Regions from separate parts of the Paenibacillus sp. RS8 genome, predicted to be linked through region 1. Evidence: a T-box and tRNA genes for the amino acid it is inferred to sense, from the RefSeq annotation. Region 1 holds a T-box; the other holds one or more tRNA genes.
The links. A T-box is a leader RNA that pairs with one kind of tRNA and senses whether it is charged. The one in region 1 lies ahead of trpS (tryptophan--tRNA ligase), so its partner is inferred to be a tRNA-Trp.

Region 1 (7,112 bases):
AGTTTAGGTGCTTTGGTAACGCTCAGCATGCTCTTCCTGAACCGTCTTTCTCCGGGAGGAAGAATTGCAGCGGCATTACTGGGAATGGCCATCTGCTTCTTTGCACTCGCTTCATTCCACACCATTCCGACTGCCGCTATTCTCTTTATGCTTGGTGCGGCTAAAGGAGTGTTATTCCCTGCAATGGCATCACTTTTCATTAGTCTAGGCGGCCCTGGTCGAATGGGTCGGACCTTCTCCTTGCAGTCGATTGCCATGTCACTTGGTGCATTCGCTGGACCCGTAGCCGCCGGACAGCTAAGGGGATTCGTTTCTCCTTACTTCATAGCCTTTCTACTGCTCATGGTCGCGTTGCTTCTGCTCCCGCCTAAGAATACAGGGAAACTATCTGACCTCACTTCCAAATGGAACGGGCGAGCCGCATGATTCTTTGTTTTTACGACATTTCCCGGGGAATGAAGACTTTCCTGCACAAACGGTTGTTAAAAATGACGATCCTTCGGTAAACTATAATGAGTCTGAAGCTTGGGCCCATTTCCGGAGGTGATTTTCAGTTAATGTCCATTACGATTATTGTCGAAGGCAAAAACGATCGTAGCAGATTACGGCGTGTGCTGGTACCGGAAGTAGAAATCCTATGTACCTTTGGCACATTAAATACACTTAAATTAGAGTCCCTTCGGCAACAAGTAGGGGATGGAGAAGTGTACCTTTATCTGGATAACGACTCTTCTGGCAAAAAAATACGCAGTGTTCTCCGTGATGCTTTCCCCGATGCCGGTCACATCTATACTCGTCGCGGATATGCTGGGGTGGAGGGTACGCCCGATGAATACAATATCACTCAGCTTGAGAAAGCTGGATTGGAAGATTTCATCGTCTATCCTGAACCCCTTCCTTTTTAAGCTGAAACAAGCATAAACGCTTATCGTCCTTATAAGGACGATAAGCGTTTATGTGAGAAATATAAGGATACTATATAGCGTGAAACTTATATTTTCTTATATTTTCTTATATTTTATTTTAAAAAACGCCTTCTTCGTTATCCCTTCCAAAAAGGGGTATTCGAAAAAGGCGTCTTTGGTGATCGGTATGTTCTATTCCCGAGCCAATTCCTTCAGCTGAGCCGCAAGAAATTCAGGGGTTACGGTCTCCGTATCACCTGCGTCATACAATGCACGAAGACGATTGTCTCGGTCAACTAACGCTATACGGTTGGCATGTACGAAATTTTCTTTGGAATTCCCCGCGATTAGTACCTTAAAAGAATCAGTCGCCAGCTTACGAACTTCTTCCTGATCTCCCCGCAAGAAATACCATCCATCATAATTCGCCTGAAAACGGTCCGCAAACGTCTTAATAGCTTCCCGAGTATCATTCTTCGGATCAAAAGAGATAGAGACAAACTCCGTATCTTTACCAAAGCTGCCATCCTCAACCAAAATCTTCTGAGTCTGAGATAACAAAAACGTAGTTATAGGACATACATCCGGACACTGAGTAAAAAAGAAGTATACCAACCGTGCTTTACCTTGTGTATCAGCCAGAGTAATCTGGTCTCCATTCACATTTTCAAGAGAAAAGTCCTGTACTTCTCCGATTACTGGCAGTTTTTCTTTTCCTAAATTCAAAGAGTTAACTGCCAGATAACCAGCCATAATCAAAGCAAGTAATAGCAGAAGCCAAGTCCATTTATAACGCTTAAAGGTCTGCACGGACACGTATACCCTCCCTCTTCTTAACCGTGAATCGTATTTAATACAAGTACGATCAAACTAACTGTCAGGTAGTTAATGGAGAAGAGGAAGTTCTTCTTCGCCCAGACTTCATCATCTTTAGCCTTAAAGCCCATCAAGGTCAATACTAACCAAGCCAAGGACAACGCTGTTGAAATGATTAGATAAAATATGCCTGCGTAATCGTAGGCGTACATTAACACTGGAATAGGCAGCAAAAGGGCTACATAAGGAATCATCTGAAATTTCGTACGCCGCGTTCCTTTAACTACAGGTAGCAATGGAAATCCTGCCGCTCTATATTCTTCTTTACGTCTTATACCCAAAGCCCAGAAGTGAGGAGGCTGCCATAAAAACAACATGGCAAAAATCAGCCAAGCGCCTAGATCAACGCTTCCTGAAACCGCGACATAACCAATTACCGGAGGCATCGCCCCAGAAATTGCACCTACTGAGGTGCTCCATGTTGATGTCCGCTTCAACCAAAGCGTGTATACTACAACGTAAACGAACATGCCAACAATTCCAAACAGACCGGCAAGCATACCCGAAAAAGCAAACAGTACGATCAAACCTGCAATACCAAGCCCAATGGCGTATAATAATACAATGTTTGGTTTCAGTCGTCCTGTAGGAAGCCCCCTTTCACGGGTTCTTTCCATCTTCATGTCCAGGTCACGGTCGAAATAGTTATTAAAAACACAGGCCGAAGCCATAACCAGCATTGTTCCTAGCAGAGTTAGAACTAACCTGCCGTAATTAACATCCCAACCTGAGGCAAGCCAATATCCCGCAAAGGCCGCAATGAGGTTAGATCGGATAATACCGGGTTTTGTTACGGTAATGAAATCACGCCAGCCAGCACCTTCCGGTGGAGATTTTGCAGACATAGCTGCTGAGTCGGAAGAAGCTTGAAATGTTATATGATTGTCCACACCTAATGATCCTCCTTCTAAACGAACATCTAACGTTCTAGCCGAAGCATTTAAAACTTCGCTGTTAACTTTATCATAACAAACCCGTGAAGACTTTGACAGTCATGGGGCAGTAAGTTCATGAATTCGACAATTACGTGACAATAATTATTTTATATTTATTGCAATCCCCTTAATAACCTGAGCTGTATTTGGGTAATTATTAATAGAGAACTTCCGAACAACAAAGGAGAACTGACCAATGGATACTGCTACACATTTAGTTATGGGCCTAGGCTTAGCTGGGCTTTCCTTCGTTGATCCCATCGTTGCTTCTGATCCGAAACTGGCCGGAGCTGTTATGCTGGCAACGGTTCTCGCCTCTCAGGCTCCTGATGCTGATACTGCGCTGCGACTGAAGGACAATGCATTGTATATTCGTAACCACCGAGGAATCACACATTCCCTACCCTTTCTAATTCTATGGCCCGCCCTGATTTCCTTCGTGTTAGGGCCCTTATTCGGCTTTACTGATTTACAAGCCCTAAGCCATATTGCGCTATGGAGCTTCATTGGTGTAGGTGTTCACGTATTTTCTGATCTATTTAATACCTATGGAACTCAGGCTGCTCGTCCATTCACGGAGAAATGGATTGCCTGGAACATCATCCATATTTTTGATCCGTTTATATTTGGTAGCCATATCGCTGCCATCCTTCTCTGGATCACCGGTATCGTTCCACCGCAACCTTTATTTATTACGCTTTATGCCTGTACTATTCTTTACTATATTTGGAGAACCGTCGTTCACGCTCGCCTTACGCGTAATATCAAGCTTAAGGATTTACATCATAATGTCGGCGAACGTTATATTGTAATCCCTACAATTTCACTAAAGCGCTGGAACGTAGTAAAAGTAAAACAAGATGGCAGCTATAATGTTGGGCAGTTAGTGAATAACCGTCTGGAATGGTTCAAACATGCTGTTTGCTCGAATCATCCCGCTGTGGAGATATCCAAGTCGCACCCTGATATTCAGTCTTTTCTATACTTCACCTCTTATGCAGTAGCCGAAGTGGAGGAACTTCCTTCAGGATATATGGTGCGCTGGGGGGACGTGCGTTATTTACACCGCAAACAATACCCATTTGTGGCTGTATTAGTGATGGACAATCAATATCGACCTTTAAATACGTATGTAGGTTGGCTTAGCAGCGAGAAGCTCGATAAACGATTTTCCATTGATCCCGGTTCTTTACGATGAAACTGTAGACTTACGCAGAGATCTATTCTATAATCACAAAAAATCCCGGAGTATGGTTATCATACTCCGGGATTCATTTTAGTAGACATAGAAAGGAAGGCTCTCCTAATGGGTAAAGGACTTTCACTTTGGTTCGCTTGTTCTTCTATTCTTATTCTTACAGCCGCTTCAATCGCGATCAGCTATAGCTTTTGGTTGGCACTTCTGCTCGGGTTTCTCTGTGTTATGAATATTGGCTGGGGATTTATCCTCAAAGCCAAGATCAGACGCAAACAGGAAAGCCTAAGCGCTGATTAGATTAACGAGCTGGCAGAAATCCCATCCGCTCTTTAACTCCATTCAGCGTCTCTGTTGCAACAATACGTGCGCGACCAGCTCCTTCAGCAAGAATATCTGTGATCGCACCCGAGCTACGAATTTCATTATATCTTTGTTGTAAAGGCTCAAGCGTGGAAACAACCACTTCAGCAAGATCCTTCTTAAAGCCGCCATACATTTGTCCTTCATAACGATCGGCAATTTGCTGAAGTGTCATTCCAGAACACTCAGAATAAATACTCATCAAATTACTGATTTCTGGCTTATTAGCCGGATCAAAGATCACTTCACGTCCAGAATCAGTCGTTGCACGGCTGATTTTTTTACGAATTACGTCCGGTGAATCTAACAGAGCAATATAGCTTCCAGCGTTTGGATTGCTCTTGCTCATTTTTTTGGTGCCATCATCTAGAGACATAATTCGTGCGCCAACCTCTGGGATAAATGGCTCAGGAATGGTAAAGAATTCGCCAAAACGATTATTGAAGCGCCCAGCTAAATCACGAGTCAACTCCAAATGCTGCTTCTGATCTTCTCCTACCGGCACAAGATCCGCATTATAAACTAGAATATCTGCTGCCATCAGGGAAGGATAGACGAAAAGACCAGCGCCGACAGAATCCTTACCTGATGATTTATCTTTAAACTGGGTCATACGCTCCAGCTCGCCCATCGCTGTAAGTGTCGTCATAATCCAGCCTAGTTCAGCGTGCTGCGGCACATGCGACTGCATATAAACATTAGAACGTGCAGGATCAATTCCTGCTGCAATAAATAGAGCCGCTACAGACTCTGATTGCTCACGTAGCGCCGCTGGATCTTGAGCTACAGTGATCGCATGCATATCGACAACCATAAAGAAACATTGATGATCATCTTGCAGCTTCACAAAATTTTTCAGTGCTCCTATATAGTTCCCCAGTGTAAGTGAACCGCTCGGCTGAATGCCTGACATTACTTTTTTCATAATAGAGACCTCCGTTTGATGTAATTTCTAAGTTTCCGAGAACGCAAAAAAAGCCTCATCCGCAAGGGACGTGAGACCGTGGTGCCACCCTTATTCGCTGCTTAATCTTGTTAAGACAAGAAGAAAACAGCCTTCGTCTTCCGTTAACGGAGAAGATCCGGCCGGTCTACTAGGGCATCTAGCTCCCGTTCAAGCTCGGCGCTCAGGGGTCCATTCATCAGGAGTGTCCTACCGGTTCGCATCAACCACCGGCTTTCTGAAGGTACAATACCTGCCTACTTATCCCCGTCATCACATTATCATCATGAATTAATGCCTTCATCATAGAACCATAAAGAGAAGTTGTCAAATCACTTAACCACTACGGTATAAATCTGTTATGATAAGGTTATCCATGTTCTATTCGATTACAGTTACGATAAAGGAGCATATCTCATGAAACAGGTGACCAAAGGGCAGTGGGGCGGTTATGATACTTATATTTTGCACAGCCGTGAACTGGAAGTCACGCTTTTGCCGCGACTAGGAAATAACGTGATTTCATTGTTTGATGTTAAGAAACAACGGGAAATTCTACGGCGGCCTGATGAAAGCGATCAAGCTTTCTTTATGCAAAAACCTTACCATTTTGGCATGCCGCTATTAATTCCACCCGGAAGAATTCGTAAGGGCCAATTTCAGTTCGACGGTACAAGTTATCAATTTGACCAGAATACCGCTAATGACAATCATATTCATGGTCTACACCGAACTCAGGCCTGGTGTGTCAGCGATATTGAAGAAGATGAGGATGGTTGCGCGGTCACTACTGAATTCCGAACGGAAGATGATCCACATTGGATGGAACAATTCCCTATCCCACTTAAATTCGAAATGACATTTAGGCTTCAGGAAGCCCGATTTACCCAAACTTTAAAGGTTACAAATCTCGGAGATCATCGAATTCCTTTTGGGATCGGTTATCACACCTGGTTTATGATTGATGGAGAACCTGAGCGCTGGAATCTTAAACTCCCAGTAAATAGTATTTATGAACTGAACGATGAACTGCTCCCTAGCGGCAATCTAATTCCACTTGGTGATCTGGAAGCCTTGAACACCGGAATGAACATGCAGGGAACTAATTTTGATACTGCTCTTCGCATTGGAGAGAAACAGCCTGTAGAAGCCCTATTATTACGCGATGATGGTTATGGCCTCCGTTATACCGCTGACGAGAATCTATTCCGTCACTGGGTGCTATATACCAAAGGACCAGCAGATCAATTTCTGTGCATTGAACCCTATACATGGCTCGCAAATGCACCGAATGTATCCGATGACGCTTCCTTCACAGGCCTCTTAACGATAGAACCCGGACAGAGTCAGAATCTGACCACCTTGCTGGAAATGATTTATCCTGAGATTTAAAGCAGATATACATTATATCGGTCTTGCCTTGCGATTACGTAAGGAAAGACCGATTTTTTTGTATGATACCTAGCAACAAAGAATTTCTATCCTATCCTCACTTTTATTTCACTAATAATTACCAGCCTTAAAACCTTTCGAAGGGATGCATGAATTAACCTCTTAGCGCTCATACTATCTTCACAACGGGCGAAGGAGGTGACACACATGGGTCAAGCAGGTCAAGGTCGTAGCAGCCGTTCCAATAACCTGGTCGTTCCTCAAGCAACTGCGGCATTGCAACAGTTGAAATATGAAGCAGCACAGGAGCTTGGAGTAACGATCCCAGCTGACGGTTATTACGGGAACTACACTTCTCGCGAAACTGGTTCTCTGGGCGGTTACATCACTAAACGTCTAGTACAACTGGCAGAACAACAACTGTCCGGTCGTCAGTAACAACGTTATCTTAAGTGTTTTATCCGGCTAGGGCATATTAAAAAAGCCTAAAACCGAGTAGCTTT
Region 2 (7,112 bases), 150 kb from region 1:
GGAGGCCCGAACCCACGCACGTTGAAAAGTGCGGGGATGAGGTGGGGGTAGCGGAGAAATTCCAATCGAACTCGGAGATAGCTGGTTCTCCCCGAAATAGCTTTAGGGCTAGCCTCGGTATAAGAGTAGTGGAGGTAGAGCACTGATTGGGTGCGGGGTCCGCAAGGATTACCAAGCTCAGTCAAACTCCGAATGCCATATACTTATTGCCGGGAGTCAGACAGTGAGTGCTAAGATCCATTGTCAAAAGGGAAACAGCCCAGACCATCAGCTAAGGTCCCCAAGTGTGTGTTAAGTGGGAAAGGATGTGGAGTTGCACAGACAACCAGGATGTTGGCTTAGAAGCAGCCACCATTGAAAGAGTGCGTAATAGCTCACTGGTCGAGTGACTCTGCGCCGAAAATGTAACGGGGCTAAACACACCACCGAAGCTATGGCTAGATACTATGTATCTGGGGTAGGGGAGCGTTGTATGTGGGTTGAAGGTGTACCGTAAGGAGCGCTGGACAGCATACAAGTGAGAATGCCGGTATGAGTAACGAAAAGATCAGTGAGAATCTGATCCGCCGAAAGCCCAAGGTTTCCTGAGGAAGGCTCGTCCGCTCAGGGTAAGTCGGGACCTAAGGCGAGGCCGAAAGGCGTAGTCGAAGGACAACAGTTTGAAATTACTGTACCACCGTAATCCGCTATGAGCGATGGGGTGACGCAGGAGGGTAGTGACGCGGACTGATGGATATGTCCGTCTAAGCAGTGAGGCTGATGTGTAGGCAAATCCGCACATCGTTAAGGCTGGGCTGTGATGGGGAGCGAAAATTGTAGTAGCGAAGGTCATGATCTCACACTGCCAAGAAAAGCCTCTAGCCAGGAGAAGGTGCCCGTACCGCAAACCGACACAGGTAGGCGAGAAGAGAATTCTAAGGCGCGCGGAAGAACTCTCGTTAAGGAACTCGGCAAAATGACCCCGTAACTTCGGGAGAAGGGGTGCCCCGGTAGTGTGAATAGCACGAGGGGGCCGCAGTGAAAAGGCCCAAGCGACTGTTTAGCAAAAACACAGGTCTGTGCGAAGCCGCAAGGCGAAGTATACGGGCTGACGCCTGCCCGGTGCTGGAAGGTTAAGGGGAGTGGTTAGGGGTAACCCGAAGCTATGAACCGAAGCCCCAGTAAACGGCGGCCGTAACTATAACGGTCCTAAGGTAGCGAAATTCCTTGTCAGGTAAATTCTGACCCGCACGAATGGCGTAACGACTTGGGCGCTGTCTCAACGAGAGATCCGGTGAAATTTTAATACCTGTGAAGATGCAGGTTACCCGCGACAAGACGGAAAGACCCCATGGAGCTTTACTGCAGCTTGATATTGAATTTGGGTACGATCTGTACAGGATAGGTGGGAGCCGTAGAAATCGGAGCGCAAGCTTCGGTGGAGGCGCCGTTGGGATACCACCCTGATCGTATCTAGGTTCTAACCTAGTGCCCTAATCGGGTACGGGGACCGTGTCAGGCGGGCAGTTTGACTGGGGCGGTCGCCTCCTAAAGAGTAACGGAGGCGTTCCAAGGTTCCCTCAGAATGGTTGGAAATCATTCGAAGAGTGCAAAGGCATAAGGGAGCTTGACTGCGAGACCTACAAGTCGAGCAGGGACGAAAGTCGGACTTAGTGATCCGGTGGTACCGCATGGAAGGGCCATCGCTCAACGGATAAAAGCTACCCTGGGGATAACAGGCTTATCTCCCCCAAGAGTCCACATCGACGGGGAGGTTTGGCACCTCGATGTCGGCTCATCGCATCCTGGGGCTGAAGTAGGTCCCAAGGGTTGGGCTGTTCGCCCATTAAAGCGGTACGCGAGCTGGGTTCAGAACGTCGTGAGACAGTTCGGTCCCTATCTGTCGTGGGCGCAGGAAATTTGAGAGGAGCTGTCCTTAGTACGAGAGGACCGGGATGGACGTACCGCTGGTGCACCAGTTGTTTCGCCAGAAGCATGGCTGGGTAGCTACGTACGGACGGGATAAGCGCTGAAAGCATCTAAGCGTGAAGCCCCCCTCAAGATGAGATTTCCCAATTAGTAAGACCCCTTGAAGACGACGAGGTAGATAGGTTGGAGGTGGAAGTGCAGTAATGCATGGAGCTGACCAATACTAATCGGTCGAGGGCTTATCCTATACTTAAAACGCAAATTCAATTCGGATTCAGTTTTCAGGCATCAAGCCTGGTATGAATATTCCCTGATAGCTCAGTTGGTAGAGCACTCGACTGTTAATCGAGTTGTCACAGGTTCGAGTCCTGTTCGGGGAGCCATATGGAGAGGTGTCCGAGTTTGGCCGAAGGAGCACGATTGGAAATCGTGTAGGCGCCACAAGCGTCTCGAGGGTTCGAATCCCTCTCTCTCCGCCACAAATTTTTAATTAGTATGGCCCGTTGGTCAAGGGGTTAAGACACCTCCCTTTCACGGAGGTAACATGGGTTCGAATCCCATACGGGTCACCAAATTTTCACTTGATTTTACATAGTGGACTTTGGTACAATAACAATTGTTGTTTACGGAGGCTTAGCTCAGCTGGGAGAGCATCTGCCTTACAAGCAGAGGGTCGGGGGTTCGATCCCCTCAGCCTCCACCATATTCATTTAAGAACGACGCGGGGTGGAGCAGCCCGGTAGCTCGTCGGGCTCATAACCCGAAGGCCGCAGGTTCAAATCCTGCCCCCGCAACCAATTTTCATCAAGTAATTATATCTTTTGGAACCGTGGTGTAGTTGGCCTAACATGCCTGCCTGTCACGCAGGAGATCGCGAGTTCGAATCTCGTCGGTTCCGCCATTTTCTTGGCTCGATAGCTCAGTCGGTAGAGCAGAGGACTGAAAATCCTCGTGTCGGCGGTTCGAATCCGTCTCGAGCCACCATGTAGTATATAACTTAATATGCCGGTGTAGCTCAATTGGTAGAGCAACTGACTTGTAATCAGTAGGTTGGGGGTTCAAGTCCTCTCGCCGGCACCATCTTTGGGGGATTAGCGAAGTGGCCAAACGCATCAGACTGTAAATCTGCTCACTCACGTGTTCGGTGGTTCGAATCCATCATCCCCCACCATTTTTTTAGGGGCATAGTTTAAAGGTAGAACAACGGTCTCCAAAACCGTTGGTGTGGGTTCAATTCCTGCTGCCCCTGCCAATCTTTATCTAAAGTCTTTCTCTAAAGTTTAATATGGCGGTCGTGGCGAAGGGGTTAACGCACCGGTTTGTGGATCCGGCATTCGTGGGTTCAAGTCCCATCGGTCGCCCCATTTACTTTAAGAAGAACAGCAACAAATTCAGTTTAATATGGCGACTGTGGCGAAGGGGTTAACGCACCGGATTGTGGTTCCGGCATTCGTGGGTTCGAGACCCATCAGTCGCCCCATTTTACTTTAAAATGTTATTGGGGATTAGCCAAGCGGTAAGGCAACGGACTTTGACTCCGTCATGCATAGGTTCAAATCCTATATCCCCAGCCATTTTATGCGGACGTGGCTCAGCGGTAGAGCATCGCCTTGCCAAGGCGAGGGTCGCGGGTTCGATTCCCGTCGTCCGCTCCAATGTTTTCATATGGCGCCATAGCCAAGTGGTAAGGCAAAGCTCTGCAAAAGCTTTATCCCCAGTTCAAATCTGGGTGGCGCCTCCATTAATTTCATATGTGCCGGCGTGGCGGAATGGCAGACGCGCTCGACTCAAAATCGAGAGGGAAACCGTGGAGGTTCGAGTCCTCTCGCCGGTATATCAAAAAGGTTAGTAAAGTTGCTAATACAAGCGAATTTACTAACCTTTTTTCTTTGTCTATGAACTTTTATTCTTAAGCCGTTGAATTAGAGACACTTCTAATTCAACGGCTTTTTTATGTGAAGCGGAGTGAATTGTAATTTTATTGACTGCTTAGTCGGAATGTCCGCGGTGTGAGACCTACCTCACGTTTGAACATATTGCAGAATTGAGCGTCATTCACAAACCCTGCAGCGGCAGATACTTCTGAGATATGCATTTGGGTATGTTGCAAGAGAGACTTTGCATAATCCAGACGTTTCAATAGTAGATAGCGAAGAGGTGAAGAACCGAATCGCTCTTTAAATAAATGGCGGAAACGATCATAGCTGTATCCAGACATCTCAGAGAGTGTTGCGACCGATAGCTTATGGCGGTAATGCTCATTCATATAGTTTAGAACATATTGGACTCTGTCTTCCGTTGGCGATTGAAACCCAGAGGCGCTAAGAAGCCGTATCAGATGAACAGTGATTTCGCTCATTTGAAGGTTCAATAGTTCAGAGAATCCATCTTGTTTGCGCGTAAACTCTGCTTTCATTCGAAGCAAGATCTGTAGAACAGTATGGTCTTTATCATCTTCATATACGCCTTGCAAATTCTCCATATTTGGGTGATTTGAATGGAAGCCTACAAATAGTATAGTAGCGTCTTCGCGATGATTCTCGTCATGTTTATGATTGGGTGGTATTAGCGCGAATGAAGAAGAACGAAAATGATAACTTCGCGAACCTACATTGGTAGTTCCTAATCCGTTTAAATAATAGACTAGTTCATAACATTCATGCTGGTGTGGTGGAATATAGGTATTAACCTCATGTGCTGCATTTACAATATATAGAACACGATCCATGATGAGCCTCCAATAATTATGTTTTAGCCGAATCGTACAAAATTATGACCGAAATCATATAATTATTTTCATTAATATTTGATATGATCGTATCAAGAAATCCGAAGATTAGCAACCTGACTGGCCATCTCGTTCGGAAATTAGTCGGATTATTCGTAAAAATTATAATTTTCTCTCTATTTTTGAGTGTATTCGTTAAAATTATTAAAATTTTGACAATGTTACATGAAATATGAGAGTTTCCATCTAAATCGTGAAATATACAACAGACTAAGATGGAGAACCTCTCAAATTACTAACCAACTATATATAGGGGTGGAATAGAAAAATGAAAAAGAAAGCTCTTTCTTTGTTGCTGCTAGTAGTAATGGTAATGGTCACAGCCTGTGGAAATAATACGTCGAGTAATGGATCTTCCGCGAATGCAGGTTCTAATGCGGCTGAAGGTGGAGAAACAAGTTCAGGAGATAAACTCAAAGTTGTACTTCTGATTCCAGGAACGCTTGGAGATAAATCTTTCTTTGACTCTGCGAATAGCGGTTTGCAAAAGGTTAAGGATGAACTGGGTGCAGAAACAAAGGTTGTAGAAATGGGTGTCGATAAAACGAAATGGGACCCTACGTTTAACGATATCGCCGCTGAGGATTGGGATGTTATTATTTCTGGCGGATCGGAAATTACAGAGATGTTTAATGCAACGGCTGAATTATATCCAGACAAAAAATTCATTAACTATGATACCGATATAGATGAAGCACCAGAGAACATGTACAACATGTCTTATGCGACTAATGAAGTATCTTTTCTAGCAGGTGCTGTAGCGGCGCTAGCTACACAATCCGATATGCCTAATGCTAATCCTGAGAATGTGATCGGATTTGTAGGCGGTATGGATATTCCAGGGATTAACGCTTTCTTGGTTGGCTACATTCAGGGCGCTCAATATGTTGATCCTGATGTGAAGGTAGCTGTATCGTATGCTGGTGATTTCGTTAACCCGGCTAAAGGTAAGGAGCTTTCACTGATTCAATATAACTCCGGTGTGGATGTTATTTTTAACGTAGCTGGGGGTACAGGTCTTGGGATCTTTGATGCAGCTAAAGAGAAGAAGAAATATGCTATTGGCGTAGACTCTGATCAGGCGATGTTACTTAATGAAACAGATAGCGAAAAAGCAAACTTGATCGTTACTTCTTCTATTAAAAAGATTGATAGTGCTATTCTAGGTGCCGTGAAGAAATTACAAGAGGGTACGCTTGAAATGGGTAAACGTGATGTATTGAGCTTCGTAGATGATGGTGTAGGCATTGCAGAGAATGAGATATATAAAAATGTCTTCCCAGCGGATCTTCAGGCTAAAGTTGAAGAAGTGAAGCAAAAGCTGATCAATAAAGAAATTACAGTAGATAACGCGATGGGAATGGAAACCTCAGAAGTAGAAGCCATTCGTAACGCAGTTAAGCCTTAAGTATAGCTATAAAGTGATAAACCTACAGTTGGAGATTCTTCTATTAGAAGAATTCCAGCTGTATATTTTTGCAGACCTCCAAGTGGAAAGGCGTTGAGACCGATGAACAAAGCTCTGTTGGAAATGCGGGGAATTACGAAGGTGTATCCCAATGGCGTCGTTGCAAATAAAGACGTGCATTTTTCTTTACGTGAGGGAGAAATTCACGCGATTGCGGGCGAGAACGGCGCGGGTAAATCAACTTTAATGAAGATCATGTTCGGCATGGAAGAGCCTAGTGAAGGTGAGATCTATATCAAGGGAGAAAAAGTGAAGCTGCAATCGGCTCAGGATGCCATTGATAGAGGGATCGGTATGGTTCACCAGCATTTTATGCTGGTTCCTTCTTTTACGGTAGCAGAGAACATGGTGCTGGGCATGGAGCCCCGTAAGGGAGTCGGCATCAATTATGCTGAAGCCGTGCGCATGACCGAAGAGACTGCGAAAAAATACAATCTGGCAGTGGATCCAAAAGCAAAAGTGGAGGATCTTACGGTTGGTATGAAGCAAAAGGTTGAGATCCTGAAGGCGTTGCTGCGTGGTGCGAAAATCCTAGTTCTAGATGAGCCGACCGCGGTGTTAACCCCACAGGAAACAGAAGAATTGTTCCGTGAGCTTAAGCAATTAAGAGAGCAGGGACATACGATTGTGTTTATTTCACACAAGTTGAAAGAAGTGAAAGCGATCTGCGACAGAATTACGATTATGCGTAGTGGACGTAGTGAAGGTGTCTTCCAAACGAAGGATGTCACGGAGCAAGAAATTTCCCGACTCATGGTGGGTAGAGATGTTGTGTTGAAATATGACAAGGAGATTCTGTCTATTGGTGAGGCGGTGCTCACTGTGCAAGGTCTAGGTGTAAATGATGCACACGGCAAAGCGTTGCTATCAGATATTAATTTTGCGGTACGCGGAGGACAGATCGTCGGGATTGCTGGTGTAGAAGGAAACGGGCAGACACAGCTCATT

Region 2: it encodes a tRNA-Trp, which carries the amino acid that the T-box ahead of trpS (tryptophan--tRNA ligase) is inferred to sense. The anticodon was not compared.

Annotation. Positions count from the first base shown of each region.
Region 1 is NZ_CP168131.1:365,183-372,294, forward strand. Features, by position in the region: gene ACDZ28_RS02675 (MFS transporter) at 1-426, shown strand, start outside; gene ACDZ28_RS02680 (DNA primase) at 558-905, shown strand; gene ACDZ28_RS02685 (SCO family protein) at 1,098-1,721, opposite strand; gene cyoE (heme o synthase) at 1,739-2,671, opposite strand; gene ACDZ28_RS02695 (metal-dependent hydrolase) at 2,913-3,914, shown strand; gene ACDZ28_RS02700 (hypothetical protein) at 4,023-4,211, shown strand; gene trpS (tryptophan--tRNA ligase) at 4,213-5,199, opposite strand; T-box leader at 5,261-5,500, opposite strand; gene ACDZ28_RS02710 (aldose 1-epimerase) at 5,635-6,609, shown strand; gene ACDZ28_RS02715 (alpha/beta-type small acid-soluble spore protein) at 6,817-7,047, shown strand.
Region 2 is NZ_CP168131.1:511,156-518,267, reverse strand. Features, by position in the region: rRNA gene ACDZ28_RS03375 (23S ribosomal RNA) at 1-2,155, shown strand, start outside; tRNA gene ACDZ28_RS03370 (tRNA-Asn) at 2,216-2,291, shown strand; tRNA gene ACDZ28_RS03365 (tRNA-Ser) at 2,295-2,387, shown strand; tRNA gene ACDZ28_RS03360 (tRNA-Glu) at 2,406-2,480, shown strand; tRNA gene ACDZ28_RS03355 (tRNA-Val) at 2,536-2,611, shown strand; tRNA gene ACDZ28_RS03350 (tRNA-Met) at 2,629-2,705, shown strand; tRNA gene ACDZ28_RS03345 (tRNA-Asp) at 2,732-2,809, shown strand; tRNA gene ACDZ28_RS03340 (tRNA-Phe) at 2,817-2,892, shown strand; tRNA gene ACDZ28_RS03335 (tRNA-Thr) at 2,913-2,988, shown strand; tRNA gene ACDZ28_RS03330 (tRNA-Tyr) at 2,994-3,079, shown strand; tRNA gene ACDZ28_RS03325 (tRNA-Trp) at 3,087-3,160, shown strand; tRNA gene ACDZ28_RS03320 (tRNA-His) at 3,197-3,272, shown strand; tRNA gene ACDZ28_RS03315 (tRNA-His) at 3,313-3,388, shown strand; tRNA gene ACDZ28_RS03310 (tRNA-Gln) at 3,408-3,482, shown strand; tRNA gene ACDZ28_RS03305 (tRNA-Gly) at 3,489-3,563, shown strand; tRNA gene ACDZ28_RS03300 (tRNA-Cys) at 3,576-3,649, shown strand; tRNA gene ACDZ28_RS03295 (tRNA-Leu) at 3,664-3,742, shown strand; gene ACDZ28_RS03290 (AraC family transcriptional regulator) at 3,887-4,636, opposite strand; gene ACDZ28_RS03285 (BMP family ABC transporter substrate-binding protein) at 4,965-6,104, shown strand; gene ACDZ28_RS03280 (ABC transporter ATP-binding protein) at 6,207-7,112, shown strand, end outside.